One region of the Ningiella algicola genome, then DNA from elsewhere that is predicted to be linked to it. Evidence: predicted binding sites of a transcription regulator. Region 1 holds the regulator's gene; each other region holds the start of a gene.
The links. Region 1 encodes FNR, which switches genes on or off when oxygen is low (the NO sensors DNR and NnrR bind a similar motif). Its sites were predicted from a motif close to TTGATCTAGATCAA; they were not measured.
Positions count from the first base shown of each region.

Region 1 (4,196 bases):
GCAATTGCTAAGCAAATCGGTATTAGGCATGCTTTTGGCAATTGTTCCCCAGAAGATAAACTCAGCCATATTAGAGAACAACAAAGCCAATCGCGTTCGCTCATTATGCTTGGGGACGGCATTAACGACGCACCTGTACTTGCTGCAGCTGATGTTTCAGTTGCCGTCGGTAATGCCTCTGATCTTGCAAAGAATGCGGCAGACGTAATTTTACTCAATCCTAGCTTACATTCACTAGTTGACCTAATTGAAATGGCAGAAAAGACCAAACGTAAAATTAAACAAAATATCGCTTGGGCGCTTGGGTATAACCTCCTTGTCCTTCCGTTTGCGGTCAGCGGTGTACTTTCGCCATGGCAGGCCGCACTTGGAATGTCGCTATCTTCGATAATAGTGGTATATAACTCTACACGATTAATGCGATAATAAGGCTTAGAACTTATTGTTAGGCGTAGCCATGAGCATTATTTTTGTCTTAATTCCATTAGCCATTATTATTGTTTCTATTGCAATAGGCGTGTTTTTTTGGGCCGTAAAGTCTAATCAGTTTGACGACCTTGAACGTCAGGGCTATAGCATTTTGTTTGATGATGATATAAAGCAAGATGACAAAGCAAATCCTACAAAATGCGAAAGCATCGCGTTTAGCTCAGATGAATGCTCAGATGAATCACAAAAAGACAGTTTGACTGAAAATCACAAAGAAATTTGATCATACTTCATCCTACTAATGAACCCCGCACATGAGTGAATTCAATTTACTATCAGCTTTTTTGATGGGACTCGCTGGCGGTGTTCACTGCGTAGGAATGTGTGGGGGTATCGCAAGTGCTTTTAGCTTCGCTATCCCAAAAGGCGAGTCCAAAATCGTTTATATTTTATCGTACAACAGCGGCCGCATTGCCTCATATACAATGGCAGGCGCGCTAACCGGCTTTCTAGGCGCTATCGCCAGTAGCGCCATTACCACCACCTTACCCATCTTAACAATGATAAGTGCCTTATTTTTAATTTTACTTGCTCTGTACATTAGTGATGTATACAAAGGATTGTCATATTTTGAAAAAGCTGGCGGATACCTGTGGCGTAAGATTCAACCCTTGTCTAAAAAGTGCTTACCCTTTAAAAACCCAAGTTATGCGCTCGCATACGGCGCTGTTTGGGGCTGGTTGCCTTGCGGTCTTGTTTACGCAGCGCTAACGTGGTCTTTAGCAGCTGGCGATGCAGTTAGCGGTGCGCTGTTTATGTTAATGTTCGGCCTGGGCACATTCCCCGCTTTAATTGCGACTTCTTTAGGCGCATCGTATATCATTCCTATTTTACAACACAGAGCGTTTCGATACATTGTGGCGCTTTGTTTGATTATTTTCTCGTTTGTTTTGATTTTCAATATGGTTCACGGTATAAAGTGATCTGAATAATAAAAAGGAATGTGGCCATGGCAACCAGTCCTGAGCTCTCCATACATTGTGAGACCTGTAGTTTTAGTCATCTTTGCCTACCTGTTAGTCTTAACAAGTCTGAATTAGAATCTTTAGATGACATTATCGAACGTAAACGTCCTTTACATAAGCATGATAAGCTTGTGAGTTCTGGTCAAGCTTTCCATTCCTTATACGCGGTACGTTCTGGCTCATTTAAGTCTTATGTTAGTGACAAAGATGGCGTCGAACAAATTGTGGGTTTTCATTTCCCGGGCGATATTATTGGCTTTGACGCTTTAAAGGACCAGACTCATCAGAGCTATTCACAGGCACTTGAGACTGCTATGGTCTGTGAACTGCCGTATGAAACCTTAGATAAAGTATCTGAAAAGTATCCAAAACTCCGTCAACAAATCATGAAGTTCATGAGTGCTGAAATTAAACATGACCATGATTTGATGATGCTTCTTAGTAAAAGGAGTGCTGAAGAGCGTTTGTTACATTTTATTAGCCACCTTTCACAGCGTTTTGATGAGCGAGGATACTCAGCAAAGCAGTTCAATTTATCTATGACACGCAACGAGATTGGAAATTACCTCGGCTTAACGGTTGAAACCATTAGTCGTTTGTTAACACGATTTCAAAAAGAAAACTTAATTAAAGTTGACGGTAAACTTATCACGATCGTAGATTTTGATGGTCTCAAGCAACGAATGCCAGAGTCAGAGATCCCCTTCGCTGCCGTTAATTAGCAGGTCTGATTGAAATCGTAAGTTTATTACCTTTATATTTTATCTAGCACAAGGTGGTTACATGCATATGTTAACCACCTTTTTTATAATGCTTAAGTGCTCTACCTGAAGTCTGGATAACAATCTGCAACGACATAACGGAGTAAATTATGACCTTAAGCTCACACGATAGCGTGTTCACATGCCAACGTATTCTCGTCGTTTTTGACCCTTATCACACTGAACAACCTGCGTATCATCGAGCCTGTTTTTTGGCCAAAAAGCTTAATGCAGAGCTTTTAGTAGTCAGTTGCATTTATGATGAAACATACGACATGACCAATTTTCTTAGCGCTGAACAGCGCGTTGACATGAAATCCGCCCTGCTTAACGGTCAACTCAAAGCCATGCAAGCCTGTACTGCAAAAACTATTGGTGTAAAAGTGTCCGTGAAATCTGTATGGCATAAGTCATTGCATCAAGGGATCATCGACGTCGCCACTCACGAAGATTGCGACATGATTGTAAAGGCATGTAAAAATCATACTAAATTTGCACATAAACTGTTTACTCCCTCCGATTGGCGTTTATTGCGGTATAGCCCACTTAATGTCTTGATGGTAAAAGATCATGACTGGCCAGAAAATGGAAATATTGTCGCTTCGATCAGTGTTGATACAAACGATAAAGTACACAATTTGTTAAGTGAACGCGTCACAAAAATCAGCTGCGACCTGGCGAAAATGGTCAACGCGCGAGTCAACTTGGCAAACACTTTTGCAGGCGCACCGGTGCATGTTGCTATCGAAGTACCTAGTTTTAACGCGCAAGCTTATAACCAAGATATCCAGGATAAACACGAGAAAGACGTGCATACCATTGCGCAAGCGCACGACATACCAGATGATCAGGTATTTGTATCAGAAGGACTTCCTGAAGATATCATTCCTAAAGTGTGTGAAAAGCTTGATGCCGAATTGTTAGTACTGGGCTCGGTTGGTCGCCGGGGTATATCTGCAGCGCTCTTGGGCAATACTGCAGAGCATATTATTGATCATGTCACATGCGATACCCTGGTGATAAAACCACAGTTAAAATAGTGCTTAATGGCAAACGATAAAGCGTACTTCTATGGGTGATTTACAGTCATAAGTCTCGTATACTGGCGGCGTTTTAAGTATTAGGTTTTATGCATTACGTTTTAGGAAAAGCTTATGTCAGTAAATGGCTCACTCACTACTCAGAGCAAATCGAAGTATAGTTTTAATAAACTACAAAAACGCTTACGCCGTGAGACCTCAAAAGCCATTGCCGACTTCAATATGATAGAAGACGGCGATCATATTATGCTGTGTTTATCAGGCGGCAAGGACAGCTATACCCTACTCGACTCATTAATGTATCTTCAGCGTATAGCACCCATTCACTTTTCAATTGTGGCGGTTAATCTTGATCAAAAACAGCCAGGCTTTCCTGAGCATATTCTTCCAGCGTATTTGTCTGAACTGGGAGTGGAATATAAGATAGTTGAGGAAGATACGTATTCCATCGTTAAAGAAAAAGTACCTGAAGGAAAGACGACCTGCTCTCTGTGCTCACGCTTACGCCGCGGTATACTCTATCGCACGGCAAGCGAGCTTAAAGCAACAAAAATCGCTTTAGGTCATCATCGTGATGACATGTTAGAGACATTGTTTTTGAATATGTTTTATGGGGGCAAAATTAAGTCCATGCCGCCAAAACTCCTAAGTGACGATGGCAAACACATCGTTATAAGGCCACTAGCCTACTGCAAAGAGTCAGATATTCAAAAATATTCAAGTGCAATGAACTTCCCAATCATTCCCTGCAATCTTTGCGGCTCTCAAGAAAACCTCCAGCGCAAAAATATCAAAATGATGCTTCAAGACTGGCAGCAACGTTTTCCCGGACGCGTGGAGTCGATGTTCAGCGCTATGCAGAATATTAAACCCTCTCATATGCTTGACCATGCGATGTTTGATTTTAAAGGCCTAAATCGAGATACCAAATTTAAAGGTGA
Region 1 is NZ_CP171821.2:653,116-657,311, forward strand. It holds gene PN836_RS02860 (heavy metal translocating P-type ATPase) at 1-426, shown strand, start outside; gene ccoS (cbb3-type cytochrome oxidase assembly protein CcoS) at 458-712, shown strand; gene PN836_RS02870 (sulfite exporter TauE/SafE family protein) at 744-1,412, shown strand; gene fnr (fumarate/nitrate reduction transcriptional regulator Fnr) at 1,439-2,176, shown strand; gene uspE (universal stress protein UspE) at 2,326-3,255, shown strand; gene ttcA (tRNA 2-thiocytidine(32) synthetase TtcA) at 3,370-4,196, shown strand, end outside.

Region 2 (4,196 bases), 1.9 Mb from region 1:
GCTGAGAAGCACGCTGACCGATTTACTTTCATAGAAGCATTCTCGCCCGAATTTGCACACTTAATTGAAGCGGGTAGCGATTTCTTTTTAATGCCTTCGGAGTTTGAACCTTGCGGTTTGAATCAAATGTATAGCTTAGCTTATGGCACCATACCTATTGTGAGAGAAGTCGGTGGTTTGGCAGATACGGTAATTGATGCTCAATACGAGAATGCGACAGGTTTTGTTTTTAAAGATCCTACTCCATTAGCTTTGTTAAATTGCTTACGAAAAATTGTGCTTATTTCACAAGAACAGCCTCAAGTAATTGCCAAGATGCAGGAACGTGGCATGGCGACTCGCTTTACCTGGGAGCGAGCGGCCCAGCAGTACGAAATGGTGTACGAAGATTAAGCCTTACTTGCATCGATGAGATAGTGAATTTATGGTGCGGTAGTGCTCACTTTTGTCCTTGTTTTTACATGTTTTTTTTACGCTAGCACGAAAGTTACTTTTAAAGTTCGCAATTTTTTGAAATACTGTTGATGGGCTATCCATATATAAAGACGTTGACAGCTCCACACCCAACTTGACTAACTTACATAGTGTAGACACATGCAAACGCCAAACATACTAATAGTAGAAGACGAAGTTGTTACTCGTACAACCTTAAAAAGCTTGTTTGAGGCTGAGGGTTATAATGTATTCGAAGCCGAGAACGGTGAAGAAATGCATGACTTTTTCGAAAACAACGCGATTAACTTAGTCATTATGGACATCAACCTACCCGGTAAGAATGGTTTGATTCTGGCGCGTGAAGTCAGAGATAGAAAAAATGTCGGTTTGATATTCTTAACCGGTCGCGACAATGATGTTGATCGCATCCTTGGATTAGAAATAGGCGCTGACGATTACCTTACCAAGCCCTTTAATCCTCGTGAGCTGACCATCAGAGCGCGCAATTTATTATCTCGTACAAGCAACACGGCTGAAGACGATGATTTGCCCAGCAAAGTAAAATTCAATGGATGGACACTAGATGGCGACAGCCGCAGTCTTATCTCTCATAATGGAAAAGAATTTAGACTACCGCGCAGTGAATTTAGAGCCTTGCATTTGTTTTTAAGCAATCCTGGCAAAATTCTCACGCGTGAGCAATTAATTATGGAAATGACCGGCAGAGAGCTTCGCCCCAATGACCGAACGGTTGACGTAACAATAAGACGCATTCGTAAACACTTTGAGTCTGAGCCAAATGATGAAGAGCTAATTGTCACCATTCATGGTGAAGGTTATCGCTTCTGTGGCGAGGTCGACTAAAAAGTCCGTCACTCAGATATACCAAAGGCGCAAATTAAAATGCGCCTTTTTTGCATGTTTCAAACTGTTTTTTGCTGCTGCAAAGCGTCTTTACTGCGAAGATTCTTCTCTTTGCACTTGGCTGAACAAAGCGTCTTTAAGCTCTACACGCTTAAACTTTAGCTGATCTAGATAATCATCATCTGTCGCTTTTTCTCCTTTCTCAATCTGATAAACCTCGTGGTCAATGTCATGATATTCATCAAACATTTTTGCAAAATGCCGGTCGTGCATTTTTAAATGGCGAATCGTGTGATGATGATCGGGGAATTCTTTCAACAAACTGTGTTTTTCTAATGACATATTGTGCACCTCAATGGTTGTCGATTTTCGTGTTGATAAGGCGCAAGCACTTATCAAGTTCTCAGCTCTATACTGCCAATAATACTGCTGTAAATAATTGATCTGTGTCAGCTCTATTTAATAATCTGATAAAAATTTTGAACGATTGTTGAGCATTTTCAGGTCTTGTATAAGAAGACAAAAAATCGCGAGCAAATATGAACATGTATAAAATGGTTGAAAGCAATCCGTGCACTCGACGCTGTTCAGGCACAATTTCGTCATTCATGGGAAAAAGCAGTCTGCTTACGATTATTATGCTGCTAGGCGCTTGTAGCTCGGCTATAGATAGGCACGAGCAAGCGAATCTGGTTCTCAATCAAAATGTGGACTGCTCAATGGCAGAATCTCACATTGAGATGCTTAAAAAGGAAAGGACAAGCACGTCTGAAAAGATTGCTAACAATGTGGCGACAATTTTGCCAACAACAGCGATATTGAATTTGCTTTCAGGCGAATATGGAAGCCGGCGAGCAATTGCGTCTGGCGACTTTGATCAAATGCTCTATATGAAAATAGACAGCATCAATAAAGAATGTATGAGCTAGTCTTGAGCGTTATTACTAGACTCACATACCGGCTACCTGCATCTCACTAATTAAGACTGACCCGGTTTGAAGAGCGCCTCTCACTTCACGCTCTTCACCAATGGCAACAATGTTCATTAACATATCTTTTAGATTGCCAGCGATAGTAATTTCGTGCACTGGATATTGGATTACGCCATTTTCCACCCAAAAACCAGCGGCACCCCGGCTATAGTCGCCATTAACAATGTTGACCCCTTGCCCCATAAGCTCAGTCACAATTAGTCCGCTGCCCATTTCGCGCAGCAATTCCTCATCAGAATGGCCAGTGTCGCTCACAACACAATTGTGGATACCACCCGCATGACCATTGGTTTTAAGACCTAGCTTGCGAGCCGAATAACTGGTGAGTAGATAGTGCTCTAGCATGCCATTTTTGACAATGTCCATATCAACCGTACGCACCCCTTCGTTGTCAAAAACGCTACTCGCCAAACCGCGCTTTACATGCGGTCTTTCTTCTATGCTTAGCCATTGCGGGAACACTTGAGTATTGATTGAATCAAGTAAAAACGAAGACTTGCGATATAAACTACCGCCACTCACAGCGCTAACGAAATGACCGAATAAACCAGAGGCGATATCGCGATGGAAAAGTACGGGCACTTTGGCGGTAGAAATTTTACGTGCGCCTAAGCGCGACACAGTTTGCTTCCCTGCAGATTCTCCGACGCTTTGTGCACTATCGAGCTTATTTGGCTCGCGAGAAATGGTGTACGCATAGTCGCGCTGCATGTCGTCGCCCTCTTGGGCAATAAGTACACAGCTTAAACTGTAGCGACTGCTAGGATAGCCTGCATTGATTCCGTGAGTATTCCCGTAAACGCGAACGCCGAGGTTAGCGTTATAGCTTGCGCCATCTGAGTTTTGAATACGTGCGTCACTATCAAGGCCCGCTTTTTCCGCACTGAGCGCTTGTTCAAGCGCAAATTCAGCGTCCAATTCTTGCGGGTGATACAAATCTAGATCCGGAAATTCAGTTGCGATTACGTCCGGTTCGGCTAAGCCCGCGCAATCGTCCTCACTGGTGTACTTAGCAATCTCAATTGCTTTCTCAACCGTCAGTTTTAGCGCTTTCGGACTTAAGTCAGCGCTTGAAGCACTTCCTTTTTTGTTACCGACAAACACACAAACGCCAAGGCCACCGTCATTCGTAAATTCAACGGTTTCAATTTCTTGCATGCGCGCACCAACAGAAATACCTTGCACCTTTGACATACTGGCCTCGCATCCTGTCGCGCCGAGTTTTTTTGCCAGAGAAAGTGTGTCTTCTACTATATTTTGAATTTCGCTTAACTGCTGGTCTACTTGCATATATGTCTACTTACTAATTGTTAGAGTGATATAAGATGTGTGCTCAGATTCAACTATTGATAAGGTGACAGCATGTGGGTTTTACGCACAAGCCCTGATACAATGCGCACAGTCTAGCATTATAACCAACAAAATTTACTAGCAAAAGTAAGCTACTGGCAGAAATATGACCTCTTCTTCTTCAAACAAATCAGCAAATAACATGACAAACAGTGACTTATTTGCAAGCCCTGAAAGCTCGGAATACGAAGCTACTGACTTTTCAAGCAAAACTGAGCTGAAGCAGGCTTCTGAGCTTCTAAAGAAACTTGGCCTTGAACTGATTAATTTAACCAAAGGCGAGCGACAAAAGCTGGCATTAGATGAGGAGCTTGAGGATGCGCTTGAATTAGCCTCAAAAATAAATCGTAAAAAGGAAGGGTTTAGACGCCAAGTCCAGCTCATCGGTAAACTGTTAAGAAAACGCGATGTCGCCCCCATCACTTTAGCTTTAGATAAACTAAAGAATGCCCATACTCACGATGTTCAGAAGTTTCACCAGCTAGAAATGTTGCGCGATGAATTAATTGCCCAACAGGACGATGGCATTCAGTCGCTTCTAGAAAAACATCCTCA
Region 2 is NZ_CP171821.2:2,537,736-2,541,931, forward strand. It holds gene PN836_RS10920 (glycogen synthase) at 1-393, shown strand, start outside; gene arcA (two-component system response regulator ArcA) at 595-1,299, shown strand; gene PN836_RS10930 (YdcH family protein) at 1,390-1,641, opposite strand; gene PN836_RS10935 (hypothetical protein) at 1,839-2,228, shown strand; gene pmbA (metalloprotease PmbA) at 2,250-3,581, opposite strand; gene yjgA (ribosome biogenesis factor YjgA) at 3,784-4,196, shown strand, end outside.
Region 2: the regulator FNR is predicted to act here: its motif matches at 1,739-1,752, upstream of PN836_RS10930 (YdcH family protein).

Region 3 (4,196 bases), 2.3 Mb from region 1:
ATACCAGCCAGCAAGCGTAGCTAACCACCCAGAGAAGGTCATGCCCATCAGCACTTTAAGTTGTAAGGAAGACAATCCCTTTTTTCGCTTCAGACTGAAGCTTGTCCACCAGGCCACGGCAATCATTAATAAGCCAGTACCTACCATAATCCGAAAACTAAAAAATACGGGTGCAACAGGAGGGTGTTCACCTACAAATTCGTTTAAACCCTGCAATTCGCCCTCTAAATCGTGAGTTAAGATGAGACTTGCCACATTGGGAATTTCCAACGCGAACTTGTTTGTGCGGGTTTCTTCATCTGGAATCGCAAAAAGGACTAAAGGCGCACCGCTTTCACTTTCCCAAAGTCCTTCCATCGCGGCAATTTTTTGCGGCTGATGTTCTAAGGTGTTTAAACCGTGCAAGTCACCAATAAAGGCTTGGGTGGGCGCTAAAATAGCGGCAGAAAACACCGCAATTTTGAGTGTTAACCGCGGTGCTTTTTTATTATCACCTCGATACAAGCGATAGGCGCTAATACCCGCTACCAAAAAACATACCGTAAGCGAAGAAGCCATCAGCATGTGAGTTAAGCGGTATGGAAAAGATGCGTTAAAGATGATGGCAAGCCAGTCGGTGGCATAGGCCACGCCGTCACGCACTTCAAAGCCAGCAGGAGTTTGCATCCACGAATTCAGAGAAATAATCCAAAAGGCCGACATTGTGGTGCCAAATGCAACGAGAAAGGTGGCGCTGGTATGTGCCCACGCAGGTACTCTATTAAAGCCAAAAAGCATAATGCCTAGCATAGATGCCTCTAAAAAGAAGGCGGTAAGCACTTCATAAGCCAGTAGCGGGCCTGCAATGTTGCCAACCGTTTCCATGAAGCCTGGCCAATTCGTTCCAAATTGAAACGACATGGTAATTCCACTTACCACTCCCAGAGCAAAGGTGAGAGCAAATACTTTTACCCAAAAACGATAGGCGCGCATCCAAACTGGGTGTTTAGACAGATCAAAGCGCACTTTAAAATAAAAGAGCAACCAACCTAAGGCGATAGTGATGGTTGGAAATAAAATATGAAAGCTGATATTTGCAGCAAACTGAATGCGCGACAAAATTAGGACATCTAACACCTTTCTCTCCTTCTACTTGAGCAAACTATGCAGGGCGTGGTTTGGGACTGAGTTTATCTTTTATATCAAGCACTTTACTAACACCTGATCCGAGCTTCATAAGCGTATTGAGCTTGTCTGGCGAGAGTTGCTGTAAGCTTTGTGTCCATTGAGTAATGTTTTCGAGTAAGTCATGAATCTCGTGGATGCGACTTTGCGCATATTGTTCCTGCTTATTAGCGGCTTCATCTAGCATAATATCGCGCAGCAAGCTTAAGGTCGGGTCCATCTCGCGTTTACGGCGCTGCTCGAACACTTTATTGGCCATGTCCCAAATGCTGCCTAAGGTTTGGAAATAGTCTTTTCGATCACCTTGTTTGTGAATGCGCTGCACCAACTGCCAAGCCATAAGCTCCTTGATACCCATGCTCACATTTCCTCTGGAAATGCTCAGCAAATCGCCTAGCTCGTTAGCGCTGAGCGGCTCTTCGCTAATAACCAACAGCGCATATATTTGACCAACCGTTCGGTTAAATCCCCACCGGCTTCCCATTTCGCCAAAGTGGAATACAAAGGATTCGATCATTGGCGTCATCTTAGGAGTCATACTCTGGTTTTGGTCGGCTATTTGGTTCATTGTCTTAATGTTCTGAAGTTTCAAAAATTATTGAAAGTATATATTATATTTGATCTAGATCAAGTTTTTATGAGCTTAATTGCCTTTTTTGTGGTTTCTCTTTTGGAGTGAAATGACGACTCTTATTGTGAAATGGGTGTCTCAATGGGGTGAAATAGAAGTGATTCGGCGCTCAAAGGCGCATATGCATTTTAGAGGGGTAACGGTCAAACTTCTAAGAAGTACACGTGGGGCTTGCATTAGACAATGAGCGGATGGAATAGAGTTGACGATTCTTCGTAGCAAACAATTCAGTATCTTCGCAGTCAACGGCAGGAATACGTAAAAAGCCACTGCTCGGTGCTCAAAGAATTAATAGCATCATGTTAGCAACAGTGTCTCCATCCGCTAAACGTTTCACTTTCATTTCAATCAAAATGAGACTTTCATATCAAAAAATTCTCATCATTTAGTGAAATTGCGGGACTCGCCATTTCAACGAACATGAGACCTCACAATTCTTCAGAGTTTTTAAGCAACCTACAGATTCGTCTAGTGAGACAATGGCAATAGGGTGAGATGGAATTAATCAAAACAGCGACACCCCATCAATGCTAGCCATCCCTTTTTATTTTACCTTTTGTAAGCCGATACTATCTCGCATATCGTTTTCTCGACCTTATTCGCCTCCGAGCGACTATTCAAGCGCTCAGCCACTCGATACTTTTGGGCGTTTTTCCCTACGGTGAAAAGCTGGTAGTAAGTGGTAGTTTTAGTACCATAGCTTACGGTCGCTCCACCTTTTAAGTAAAAGGACTGGATATCTTTAATGGGCAAGCTTTGTGATGAAAACGATATACCGAAGTAAAGCCGTTGCGACTTAAGATTTTCACTATCGATGGTAACTAACAGGGCCTTTCCTAAATATTGCAAGCCCGCTAAAGCAAGCCCCAACCCGATTAATGGAAACACAATCCCAAAAATCATGGGAGCATCATTCATATCGACAATAATTCCGATACTCGCAAACAAAACGCCTATCAATACAAGAAGTACGCCATTGAGCGGACGCTTGAAAGGCGCAAAGTAAATGGTTGATTTATCTGCTGTTCGCTTTAGTTGTGCAATGCCACTTAATGCTTCACCGGCGGCGAAGCCCGTGGCTTCATACGTTTCGGTGCCATGACAAATGTGTTGTGACTTTTCACCGCTTTCAAATACGGGTATCTCATACAATCGCTGAATTTTATCGTCAATTTCGAGTTCAACCCGCCAGATCACATTGGTTTTTGAGTTCTCCACTCTACCGCTGGGAGGTAAGCCCTCTTGGACGTCAAACCTAAATCGTATATCACAGCCACCAGAGTTTGCTTGCACATGACACACGCCATCGTTTTCCCATTCTACGTGCTCACGCACTCCAGAATTGCTACTATTGTTTGAATGTGTGCGTTTAATGCAAAGTAGCTTCACCCTCGCGCTCATTTCAGAGTGATGCGCTAACTTACACGCAATTTTGCCACCTACATGACCGCCAATAGCGCCGGGAAAAGGGTCAAGGCTAAGGGGCATCGGACCAATCGTTCGCCACAGCGAGTACTGCTTGTATGTCTGAAACAGGATTGCGATTAGACTCAGCGGGAATAGCAACAGCAAATAGACAGCAGGCTCTTCACTCGCATTTGCTAGCAATTCATCACGCTTAATATACAGCCCATAACAAATCCATGACCAAATCACCGAAAAGACATAGGATATTATGAGCTGAATTTTGGTGTATGAGGTAATTTGATTTTTAGCCCATGCCTTTTTTTCTAACCAAGGGGTATCATTCAATCTAGTTTCTCACTGTACTTAGTTTACATGCTAAAAAATAGGAGGGCGTAAATCATGCGGTTTCACCCACCATTTTATAGAGTTGAGTCTACTTTACATGTTATATATACCTAATAAATTTCTTCTATGCCTGACAATAGGCCTTATATTATGTAGGAGCTTGGAATGGACTTTACCGACGCTAACATGTACCTGGTCATCGCTGTGACTATGTCGGCTGCAATCGGTATTACCCTATTTTTTGTCGGCAGTTTAATTACCATCGCAGGCGCTTTTGCCAAAAATGACAAAGGCTTTGCTATTGCCTGTATCATCTTTTTACCGCTCAGTGCGGTGTACTGTTTGCTCAATTATGAACACACAAAGTACCCTGCAAAATATGTCTTTTCTGGCATCGCTTTATTAGGTTTAACGCTAGCAACGAGTATATGGATTTTATGAGCCGTCAATCAATTTCAAAAAAACGTATCAATACGCAAATTTTGGTCATCCTAATGTTTTGTACTTTAGCCATGAGTGGTCAAAGCTTTTCTCAATGGGAGGAGCGAAGCGCGGCTATCATGGGCACTAATATCCGCGCTGAGGTCTATCATGAAAGCGAGCAGCTTAGAAACCAAGCGCTTTCTGCGGTGATGATGCAGATGGAAGA
Region 3 is NZ_CP171821.2:2,989,235-2,993,430, reverse strand. It holds gene PN836_RS13010 (cytochrome ubiquinol oxidase subunit I) at 1-1,116, opposite strand, end outside; gene PN836_RS13005 (GbsR/MarR family transcriptional regulator) at 1,142-1,681, opposite strand; gene PN836_RS13000 (hypothetical protein) at 2,345-3,547, opposite strand; gene PN836_RS12995 (hypothetical protein) at 3,713-3,988, shown strand; gene PN836_RS12990 (FAD:protein FMN transferase) at 3,985-4,196, shown strand, end outside.
Region 3: the regulator FNR is predicted to act here: its motif matches at 1,782-1,795, upstream of PN836_RS13005 (GbsR/MarR family transcriptional regulator).

Region 4 (4,196 bases), 700 kb from region 1:
GTTCATCGTTCAGCATTACCATCGGCTCCTTACTTGCTTTTGTTGCATAGCGAAGTAAGGTGCCTACTCTGCTCACGCTTGACAGTAATTTGTCTTTATCGTCCGTTCTCACGAGCGCGCTGATTGCGCTTAGGCAATTGAACAAAAAATGCGGGCTCAGTTGCGACTGCAAAAGCTGAAGCTTCTGTTGCGATAGCACCAGGGCATTTTCAGCGTCTTTTTGCGCCAACGCTAATGCGTCAATGGCGGTTTGTTTGGAGCGCTGATAGGCGATGAGCGCTGTGCATGCCACCAAGCAAAAGAGCGCTAAAATGGTATAAAGAAATATCAAGGCCTTTGGGGTCTGAGCAAGTACTTCGGAAGCGCTACGCTCGGGTAGTTCATAAAAATACGCATACACGACACCGTCGTACACAAAAAACAGGGGGAGCCATATGAACGTTGACACGACTCCCAGCGCGAAAAATAGCCGCTTTATCCCCAAATCAAAAAAACGTTTTAGGGCGACGTATAAGAAGGTGCACAATATTGCCCAACTGGCATAAGCAGACCCATAATATAAGAAATCACGCAAACTAAGTGTTTTGTCGGCCTGATACGAGAGCGCATCGAAGTGACCGGTAAGTAAATGCGAAAAGGCAATCACAAGCCAAACGCCTAATGAGATTAGCCAAGTGTTTATTAGCTCTTGTGGGGTGACACTCTGTCCTTTCATGCCCTCAGTATGAAAAAGTAAGCCTTTGAATACAAGGGTTTATCTTAACAATTTCGCGCTTATTCCTCTGCGTTAGCTTTCATCCACATCATTGGGCGTTTAGTCACCAAAGCTATTGATTTTGTCCCTGTCTTATTGCGCGCTTTGAGCGATGTCATTCACTGTGAGGTCGTGATCAAAGGTCACCCATGTTTCATAAAACTCATTCAAAGGATGATTCCAATGCTCAGAATACAACTTATCGTAAAAACATTGCTTACGTTTATACTGGCTATATTGATATGCCTCGGCGCGCAAGCGAAAAACAAACTCCCTATTGCCTTTCTTAGCTTTGACGGTTTGCATGTTGCGGCTGACGGCACGCGCTACGCGGCAGATGGTGCCGATGGCACGAATGTTTACAAGGTAGACGATAAAGGCGTTATTACTGTGTTTGCGACTGGACTTGCCGGCCCTATTGATATTACCAGCGACAGTGCAGGCAATTTATTTGTAACGAACTTCAATAAGCCTGTTATCACAAAAATTGAGCCCGACGGCACAACAAGTGAATTCGCAGTTACCGATTTAGGTCCTTCTGGCATCACGATTGACGAGTACGATAATTTATACGTCTCTCAGTACGGCTCTCTAGCAGGCGGCGGTGATACAGTTTATCAAATTACGCCAAACGGTGAAGTATCAGTTTATGCCCAAGGCGGTCTATTGGACACATCTGTCGGAATTACAATGGATGATTTAGGTAATCTTTATGTGGCTAACTTTAACAATGGAAAGATCATTAAGATTACGCCTCAACGTGAGCAAATCCTGATGGCCGAGTTTCCCTCACCGGACGGTTTTGCCATCGGCCACTTGGTTTATGCCAATAATCGTTTGTTTGCGACAGGCCTTATTGATCAGCTTATTTACATCATCAGAAACAATGGACGCGTGAGAGCAAGAGATATTGTTAAAGAGGGCGAGTTTCCTAATGGTATTGCCCTTGATGCAACGCGAAATGAAGTAATTTTTACCAATACATTCGCAGCGTCATTTGGCTTCGATAGAATTCGATTGCCGAAACAGCACTGATCTACTAAGCATTCAAATTAAACAAAAGACGCTCTTAAAATGAGCGCCTTTTGTTTTCTAGATGCATTTGTTATTTGTCACTAAGCACGACTTGCACTAACCCTCTGAGCGAATTATCTTTCCGTTTTTCGTGCGCGCAATGTCGTAGATTTTGCCATAACGTACGCGATACTTATCAAGACGATTGGCAACTTTCTCATTGCCTGCCTCGCGCGCAAAATCGGCGATATTGATGCCGTTGCAGGTGATGCCATTTACCGCTGTTGAATAATCTTCGCTCATAAATCTCGAAGGATGTGCCTGTTTAATCATATTTCGGATTTTCCCTTTACTATCTTGTGTAACAGCAACACAAAGACGGCTCTCGTAGGAATTATCACTGGCTTCGTATTTAGGTGAGTGCGCAATACTTGCAGCGCTTAAGGTAATTAGTGAGGTAGCTAATGCGGTTTTGATGATGTTCATAACACTCTCCAGATTTTTGTCTTGCGACAGTTCGCATATCTATAGTCGCTAACAAATCTAAAAAAGTTATCTATTTTGCATGTGAGGATGTAAGGGAATGTGTCTGCATGCTTGCATTGAACCAAGCTTAATCAAGCTAATTTTCATGGACTTAAGAAAACCAGCGCCACATTTATAATTGGAATCTTTTACATCTGGCAATAAACACCTGTCAAAAAGTACGATAACTTACACAAGTCGAAACGTCCTTGGTCTTCGTTTTTCAACTACCCCAAAGTTGCCATCTCGAATACGCTATAACAGTATTACCATAGCCAAACCGACTGTGATGCTTTGGCGAGTATGCTTTAAATATACAAAAGCTAAACAATAGCTTGACGCAAATCAATTCATTTATTTACATCTGGTTTACACTGCATCTATATAATTTTGATTAACGGAGTGTCCATATGACAGATAGAAAAGAGCGTATGCTAGCCCTTAAGAAAGAGCTGAGCGAAAGAATTTCAAAAATTGACAAAGACTTGCACAGCAGAACCAGTAGCACAAAGTTTTCTGAGCAAGTGGTTGATGGGCAAAACGACGACGTTCTGTTAAATCTGAAAAATGAAGCCTTGTATGAACTGGAACAAATTGACCGGGCCTTAGTTAAGATGTCACGAGACTTATATGGTATTTGCGAGAAATGCCACAATGACATCAGCCCCGAACGCCTTGATGCTGTGCCGTTTGCTGCTCAGTGCAAGGCCTGCGCTGCGTAGTAAGTTCTACATCAGGTTAAATAGGGCATGGACTTCTAATATAACTTCTGGCACAGATCCTGCTGATATTGAGATTATTACCTGACTTTAAAATGGGGAACTTAATCAATGGCTGCGATACCTGCTCAAATAAAACATACAATCAAAACTGGCCTTAAAAGAGGCGATAATCCTAACGCGCTAATGGCACATTTAATTGAATCTGGATGGCCGTTTGAGGTAAGTGCAACACTCTTCAACAAGAAGCATATTCGCGACTTTAAACCAGAGCGCGATCGAGCATATTACAACAGCCTAGCGAAGCCTAAAATCATGGGTAATGAAGAAGTGCAAATACTCGAAGGCAAGAGGGCCACGGTTTTACAACTAGACAATTTTTTGTCGCAAGACGAATGTGAAGTAATTATTAATGCCGGCAAAGGTAGGCTTGAACCGTCTGTTACACTTAATCCTGAAGCAGGCAGTGGCTTTAGAACCTCTTCGACTTGCCATTTTGAGCCTGGCAGTAGCGATGTAATATCGGGCATTGACCACAAAATTATAAAAACCTTAGGTTTAGCAAAACAAGTCAGATCAGAATCCATTCAGATTCAACGCTATCAAGCCAATCAACAGTACAAAGCGCATTATGATTTTTTCATGCCCGGCACCGATGGCTTTGCTTTAAATGCAAAAAATGGAGGGCAACGCTCATGGACGTTTATGGTATATTTAAGTAATGTTGAATCAGGTGGGGAAACATACTTTCCTCAACTTAAATTGAGCGTAGCGCCAAAGCGGGGAACGGCCGTAGTGTGGAACAATCTTGACGCGCTTGGCACGCCAAATAAACGAACACTTCACGCGGGCACGCCCGTTATTAGCGGCGAAAAATTCATTATCACGAAATGGTTTAGAGAAATGCTGTAGTGTTTGGTGTGCTGCTTCTTTATCAAAACCTGTCTTTGCATGGATTGTTTTTGCGCTTACCGAAAAAGGAGTAATTGATATAGATAAAAGCTTACATGAGGCTGGTTTTAAATACGCTAGAATTTCAAATGCCAGCTATTTTGAAAAGCTAACACCTAAACTTATTTTGATGCATCGAAGTGGATTACCCAACTGGGCTGGCGACCCCAGAGACCATGACCGAACTGACAATATTGAATTCATTCACACCCCTGGAAGCTTTCATTCATACT
Region 4 is NZ_CP171821.2:4,697,760-4,701,955, reverse strand. It holds gene PN836_RS20575 (sensor histidine kinase) at 1-715, opposite strand, end outside; gene PN836_RS20570 (hypothetical protein) at 938-1,789, shown strand; gene PN836_RS20565 (DUF3718 domain-containing protein) at 1,886-2,254, opposite strand; gene PN836_RS20560 (TraR/DksA family transcriptional regulator) at 2,704-3,015, shown strand; gene PN836_RS20555 (prolyl hydroxylase family protein) at 3,124-3,924, shown strand; gene PN836_RS20550 (serine hydrolase) at 3,821-4,196, shown strand, end outside.
Region 4: the regulator FNR is predicted to act here: its motif matches at 2,629-2,642, upstream of PN836_RS20560 (TraR/DksA family transcriptional regulator).